2 regions of the Brevibacillus sp. HB2.2 genome follow, and region 1 is predicted to be linked to the other one. Evidence: riboswitches for the same ligand, from Rfam matches in the RefSeq annotation. Region 1 holds a riboswitch; the other holds the start of a gene.
What was found. Region 1 has a riboswitch for thiamine pyrophosphate ahead of thiS (sulfur carrier protein ThiS). Riboswitches for the same ligand answer to the same signal wherever they lie in the genome.
Positions count from the first base shown of each region.

Region 2: another riboswitch for thiamine pyrophosphate. It lies ahead of thiC (phosphomethylpyrimidine synthase ThiC); the one in region 1 lies ahead of thiS (sulfur carrier protein ThiS).

Region 1 covers NZ_JABSUV010000025.1:40,091-43,506, forward strand. The annotation lists gene HP401_RS30400 (alanyl-tRNA editing protein) at 73-1,284, shown strand; gene kapB (kinase-associated lipoprotein KapB) at 1,318-1,701, shown strand; TPP riboswitch at 1,743-1,853, shown strand; gene thiS (sulfur carrier protein ThiS) at 2,052-2,255, shown strand; gene HP401_RS30415 (thiazole synthase) at 2,261-3,034, shown strand; gene HP401_RS30420 (acetylornithine deacetylase) at 3,027-3,416, shown strand, end outside.
Region 2 covers NZ_JABSUV010000009.1:122,580-125,995, forward strand. The annotation lists gene HP401_RS08805 (DUF1904 family protein) at 1-113, shown strand, start outside; gene HP401_RS08810 (hypothetical protein) at 163-333, opposite strand; gene thiC (phosphomethylpyrimidine synthase ThiC) at 349-2,103, opposite strand; TPP riboswitch at 2,251-2,363, opposite strand; gene HP401_RS08820 (cation diffusion facilitator family transporter) at 2,611-3,416, shown strand, end outside.

The sequences.
Region 1 (3,416 bases):
CATACGTTTTTGTTTTGCCCCCGAGTGGGAGAATCAGGCTGGAACCATGGTTCCATGCAGCGAGGAGTAACGATGGACGACAGACTCTATTATCAGGATGCCTATACAAGTACGTTTTCGGCCCAGGTGACAAAAACAGGTGTCGAGCAAGATGGGACACCTTACGTGGTACTGAATCAAACGGCTTTTTACCCTACTGGAGGCGGGCAGCCTTCCGACCTGGGTGTATTGGAAGAAATTCGTGTGGTAGATGTGGAAGAGGTAGACGGTGAAATTCGTCATCGACTGGAGGCTCCCTTGTCCGAAAGCATAGGGGAAGTAACGGGGCACATCGATTGGGACCGCCGCTTCGATCACATGCAGCAGCATGCTGGCCAACACATTTTATCTGCGTCCTTCCTGGAAGTCGTGCAAGCGGAGACTGTTGCCTTTCACTTGGGAAAAGAGCGCGTCACCATTGATGTACGACTGGATGAGTTGACAACAGAAGTATGGGAAAAGGTAGAAAAGCGCGCGAATCAGATTGTTTTGGAAAACCACCCCATCCTTGCACGGTTTGTAGATGATGAAGAATTGGCAACGCTGCCCTTGAAAAAACAGCCGACTGTTACCGAAAATATTCGTGTCGTGATGATACCTGATTTTGATTACAACCCGTGTGGAGGAACACATCCTGCGCGCACGGGCGAAGTCGGGATGATCAAGATCTTGGGCTGGGAGCGACATCGCGGGAACATTCGTCTGGAATTCATCTGTGGCTGGCGAGCTTTGCGGGACTACAACCAAAAGCAAGCTGTGGTTCGCGATACAGCGAAGCTGCTCGCTACCAATGAAGGCGAACTGATCGCACAGACGGAACGCCTCCTTGCAGAACGCGACACCTTAAAGGCAAAATTGGCAGAAGTGGATAAGCAGCTCTTGGAAGTAGAAGTCAATCAACAACTAGCTGCTGCTAGCCAACTCGGTCAGTCGCGCCTCATTATGTGTACCTTCACAGACAAAACCATTCAACAGCTTCAGCAGTTCGCACAGCAGGCTACCGCTTTGGCGCCAGATGCAATTTGCCTCTTGGCTGCTACTACCGAAGACAAAGTGCAAGTCGTGTTTGGTCGTGGGCAAGAAGTCAACGTAGCCATCAATCAAGTGTTGAAAGAAACCTTGCCGGTTATTAATGGAAAAGGTGGGGGAAATCCTGCCATGGCACAGGGTGGCGGTCAGGCAGTAGTGAATGCGGAAGAAGTATTGCTGCATGCACGCAAACTGCTGGAAGCCTCACTGATATAAATGCATTCGATTCAAGAAATGGAGGAAACCGCGATGAACTGGAATCCGGGAGATATTGTTCGCGTTGCGCAGCGAACGGGTGAATATATTGCAGAAGTATTGGAAATCCACGATTCGAAGCTGCTAGTTAAGGTGCTGGCAGTTACCAAATTCCCGACGCAAGGCGATTTGCATTCTTCCTACGAAGTAGATGTGCCGCTGTTTCACCAGCGCCCAGCACTGTCGTATATGGAAAAATTCATGACGCCTGTCCAAGGGCTTATTCGCTATAATGGAGCGATTCCCGACTACAAGGAATCTGTCCGACAAGCGATGGAGAGAGAAATGGAAAAGCTTTCGAAAATGGCAGCTTGGGCAGAACGCTGTCTCGTTGAGCTGGAAAAGATGCACAAGGAAGCCTTTACAAACACGAAATAGAGTGGTACTGTAGTACTCGAATGTAGGACAATTGCATAGCTTTACTACCAAACGGGGGCCAAGCAACGTTGGCTGAGATTGTGACGAGTGTGTTACTGACCGTTGAACCTGACCTGGGTCATGCCAGCGGAGGAAGAGGTATTTGGAATCAGTATCACGTGTCGCATCCGAGCGGAACTATGCTTGTTTGTGCGCATGTATGATAAGATGACACTCAACCATCCGAGGCGGATGGTTTTTTTATGCCATTCGTCCGGTGAGATGGGATGGGTATACGGCTTCTTCTGTTTGTCTGAATCGACTCAGGCAGGCGGGAGAAGCCGTTTTTTTCCAGTAGAAGGAGGTAATCAATGATTGTTCAGCTGAATGGGAAAAAAGTAGAGTTGGCGGAAGAGATCACGACAGTACGGGCTTTGCTCGATTCTTATTCCCTGCAAGAGAAGATTGTCGTCGTTGAGCGAAATGGTGACATCATTGATCGCTCTGCGTACGATCAAACACCGATTGCAGACGGAGATCGCATAGAAATCGTTCATTTTGTCGGAGGAGGATGATCATCATGATGGATACATTGAAAATTGGACCGTACGAGTTTCGCTCCCGCTTGCTTCTGGGGACTGGTAAATTCGCTGATTTGGATACACAAGGGAAAGCGGTAGAGGTGTCGGAAGCAGAAATTTTGACCTTTGCGATTCGTCGCTTGAATTTGGAAAATCCGCAAGAACCGAACTTTTTGGAACAACTCGATTTGAAAAAATTCACCCTGCTACCAAATACAGCAGGTGCCTATACAGCAGAAGAAGCAGTGCGCATTGCCCGTTTGGCTAAAGCATCTGGGCTGTGTGACATGATCAAGGTCGAGGTTATTGGAGACCCGAAAACACTTCTCCCTGACCCGATTGGCACGCTCGAGGCTTCGAAAATCTTGGTGGAAGAAGGCTTTATCGTGCTGACCTACACCAATGACGATCCCATTCTTGCCAGACGACTGCAAGAGGTTGGCGTACATGCGGTTATGCCAGGTGCCTCACCAATTGGTTCCGGGCAAGGGATTGTCAACGAAAACAACCTCCGCTTTATCATTGAGGATGCCAACGTACCGATTATCGTAGATGCAGGAATTGGCTCGCCAGCAGACTGCGCGAAAGCAATGGAGCTGGGTGCTGATGGTGTCTTGTTGAATACAGCAGTCGCTCTCGCTGACAATCCTGTCCTGATGGCAGAAGCGATGAAGCTCGGCGTGGAAGCAGGTCGCAAAGGCTTCTTGGCAGGCCGTATCGCGAAAAAGCGTTACGCGTCCGCGAGCAGCCCGGTCGAAGGGATGATTGAGTAGCGTGGATCGACTGACAGAAGCGGTAGAATCGATCGCCAGCCGCAAAGAAGAGCTGTTCGCTTTATTGGCAGAGCTCGTTTCTCATCCGACTGTGAGTCCTCCCGCGCGAAATAGCGATGCCGCACAAGGTGTAATCGCCGACAGACTGCAAGCGATGGGATTCGAGGTAGATCGCTGGACGGTATATCCAGGAGACGACAATATTGTCGGTCGGTTATCAGGGAGTGCCTCAACCTACGCAAACAGCTTGATTGTCAACGGGCATATCGACGTGGCTGAAGTCGGTGATGACATCGGGTGGACCTATCCACCTTTTGCTTTGACACACGGCAAGGATGGGCGCTTGTACGGCCGTGGAGTTGCGGATATGAAAGGCGGACTC
Region 2 (3,416 bases), on a different contig from region 1:
ACGGTATTTTGAAGAAGCAAGGCTTTTTGCATGTCCATATTTTCTTCATCCTGCTATCGCCTACTCTCTATTATAAGGAAGGACTTCCGTTGCAGGTCGGGATAGCGAAATAAGCAAGAAAAAAGGTCGAGATCCTCCAGAAAGGATTTCGACCTTTTTCTATTAATAATAGAGGCTTTCGGATTGTAGGCACTTGGAGCATGTTCGCGTAAGTGGAGTTTCGATATAGACGTGGCTGCAGTCTTGTTGAATGAGCCGCAATTGTTGTTTAAATTGCTCTAGCTCAGCCTCTAGTCGAATGATCTTTTCGCGTAAACGACTGGCTTCCTCCATAGGCATCCCCCTTGATTACGACTGGTACAAACGGCTTCCTTGTTCGCGGAACTCACGCGATTTTTCCTGCATCCCTGCAAGGATAGCGGGATCTTGGGCAGATCCTTGTTCATTAGCAATGTGACGAATGTCGTGCGATATTTTCATGCTACAAAATTTAGGCCCGCACATGGAACAAAAATGGGCGGATTTGGCGGCTTCTGCTGGCAACGTTTCATCGTGATATTCGCGGGCGCGCTCTGGGTCCAGGGACAAATTGAATTGATCGTTCCAGCGAAAATCAAAACGAGCTTTGGATAAGGCGTCATCTCGCTGTTTTGCCCGCGGATGTCCTTTTGCGAGATCAGCGGCATGCGCTGCGATTTTGTATGCGATTAAACCGTTGCGAACATCCTCTTTATTAGGAAGGCCGAGATGCTCCTTGGGCGTTACGTAGCAGAGCATCGCTGTTCCAAACCATCCAATCATGGCAGCGCCAATCGCTGAAGTAATGTGGTCATAGCCGGGTGCAATGTCTGTCGTGAGCGGTCCGAGTGTGTAAAAAGGGGCTTCATGGCAAATAGATAACTGTTTATCCATATTTTCGCGAATAAGATGCATAGGGACGTGACCGGGGCCTTCAATCATGACCTGTACGTCGTGTTCCCACGCAATTTTTGTGAGTTCTCCCAATGTTTCAAGCTCCGCGAACTGTGCCTCGTCATTCGCATCCGCGATAGAGCCAGGACGCAGTCCATCCCCGAGGGATACACAAATGTCATAGGCCTTCAGAATTTCACAAATTTCAGCGAAATGCGTATACAAAAAGTTTTCCTCATGATGGGCCAGGCACCATGCGGCCAAAATGGACCCGCCGCGAGAGACGATACCGGTAACACGCTTAGCCGTCATGGGGATGTAGCGCAAAAGAACGCCAGCATGAATCGTGAAGTAATCGACACCTTGTTCCGCCTGCTCAATCAAGGTGTCTCGATAAACCTCCCATGTCAAATCCTCGGCTTTCCCATTTACTTTTTCAAGTGCTTGATAAATCGGGACAGTTCCGATTGGAACGGGGCTGTTGCGGATAATCCACTCCCGCGTGGTATGTATATGTTTTCCCGTCGAGAGGTCCATAATGGTGTCGGCACCCCAACGAACAGACCAAATCATTTTTTCGACCTCTTCTTCCATCGAAGAGCTGACGGCTGACGTTCCGATGTTGGCGTTGATTTTGACATGAAAGTTGCGGCCAATGATCATCGGCTCGCTTTCCGGATGATTGACGTTAGAAGGAAGGATCGCACGTCCAGCGGCGATTTCTGCCCGTACAAATTCAGGGGAGACACCCTCGCGAATGGCAACGTATTCCATTTCCGGTGTGATGATATTTTTTCGGGCATAATGAAGCTGGGTAACATTTTTCCCTGACTTTGCCCGTTTTGGTTTGTAGTCCTCTCGAGGGAAAGTGGGGAGGGTGGCAGCCTTTTCTTCGTTTCGGATTCCGTCGTCGACTAGTTGTGGTTTGCGACCGACATACGTTTCTGCATCATTTCGCTCATCGATCCACTGATGGCGAATGGAGGGCAGTCCGGCTTGAATGTCAGGAACGTAACCCGTTGCGGTATACTCGCCACTCGTATCGTACACGCGAAGAGGAGGATTGGGTGTGGGGCCAGACAATCCTTCGGTAGGATGAAGGGAAATCTCGCGCATCGGGACACGGATGTCCGCACGACTACCTGTTTCGTATACTTTGCGACTGCCTGGAAAAGATGACACCAATGACATAAAAAAACCTCCTTGTTTTGGTTGCACGAAAGTGAGAACCGTTTAGGGAGGCGAAAGAAACTTCCGCGAAAAAGCGCCGCATAAACAATATGCGACGCCAACGCGAGAGTAGAGAAGAAACGGGTATCCTAAAAATACGCGCATCTTTTCGTGTCGTATATGACATTCCTCCGCTGGCATTACCCAGTTCAGGTTCAACGGTCGATGGCACAGTACCATCCTCTCAGCCTGGTGAATCCCAAGCTCCCGTGCTTTTTTATTTTGGATTGCAAGAATAGGATAACGGGAAGTCCATTTAAATTCAAGGGAAATTTTCCAGCAGGGAAATTGCAGGTGTGCAACACATTTTCCTCCCCCCTATTCTCGTGAATCGGACTAAAACTGTTTCTGTAGACCCACATGATTCCGATCTGTTACGATGAAGTTCGAAAAAAAGCAACTGCTTCCAGCGCTTTGATATTCATCGTTGTCGAAGCAGGATGGAGAAGTATTTTGAGGTGATGAGGTATGGATGTTTATTCGGATCTAAAACAAGGAGAACGTGGAGCGTGGGTGAGTATTTTCGCCTACATTTTCTGCTCTGTATTAAAAATAGGAGTTGCGTATGTCACTGCGTCAGAAGCTTTAATGGCCGACGGTCTTAACAACTCAACAGATGTTGTCGCATCGATTGCTGTTTTGATCGGGCTGCGTATCGCAAGGAAACCACCTGATAAAGATCACCCGTATGGCCATTTCCGGGCCGAGACGATTTCAGCACTTGTCGCATCATTTATTATGCTATTTGTTGGAGTTCAGGTCATTACGAATGCTGTACCATCCTTGTTTGATCCTAAACATTCGGCTCCTGACCTGTTGGCAGGGTGGACAGCACTTGCGACTGCGGTCATTATGCTTTTCGTCTATCGCTACAATAAAAAGCTCGCTATCAAAACAAACAGCCAAGCACTAGATGCAGCGGCCGCTGACAACCGTTCAGACGCATTCGTCAGTATCGGGACGTTTATCGGGGTGGCTGGCGCACAGTTTCAATTGCATTGGCTCGATCCGTTAGCTGCTTTTGTTGTTGGTCTCATCATTTTGAAGACTGCGTGGGACATTTTCAGGGAAGCAACCCACCGTTTAACAGATGGGTTTGACGAGAGCGAGCTTGCGGACCTGCGGGCTACGATTTCCTCGATTTCAGGGGTAAGGGATATCAGTGACATCAAAGCTCGCTACCATGGGAGCAGCGTACTGGTTGATGTTGTGATCCATGTAGATCCCGGTCTGAATGTGGTGGAGAGTCACACCATCACCGAAAAAATTGAAGA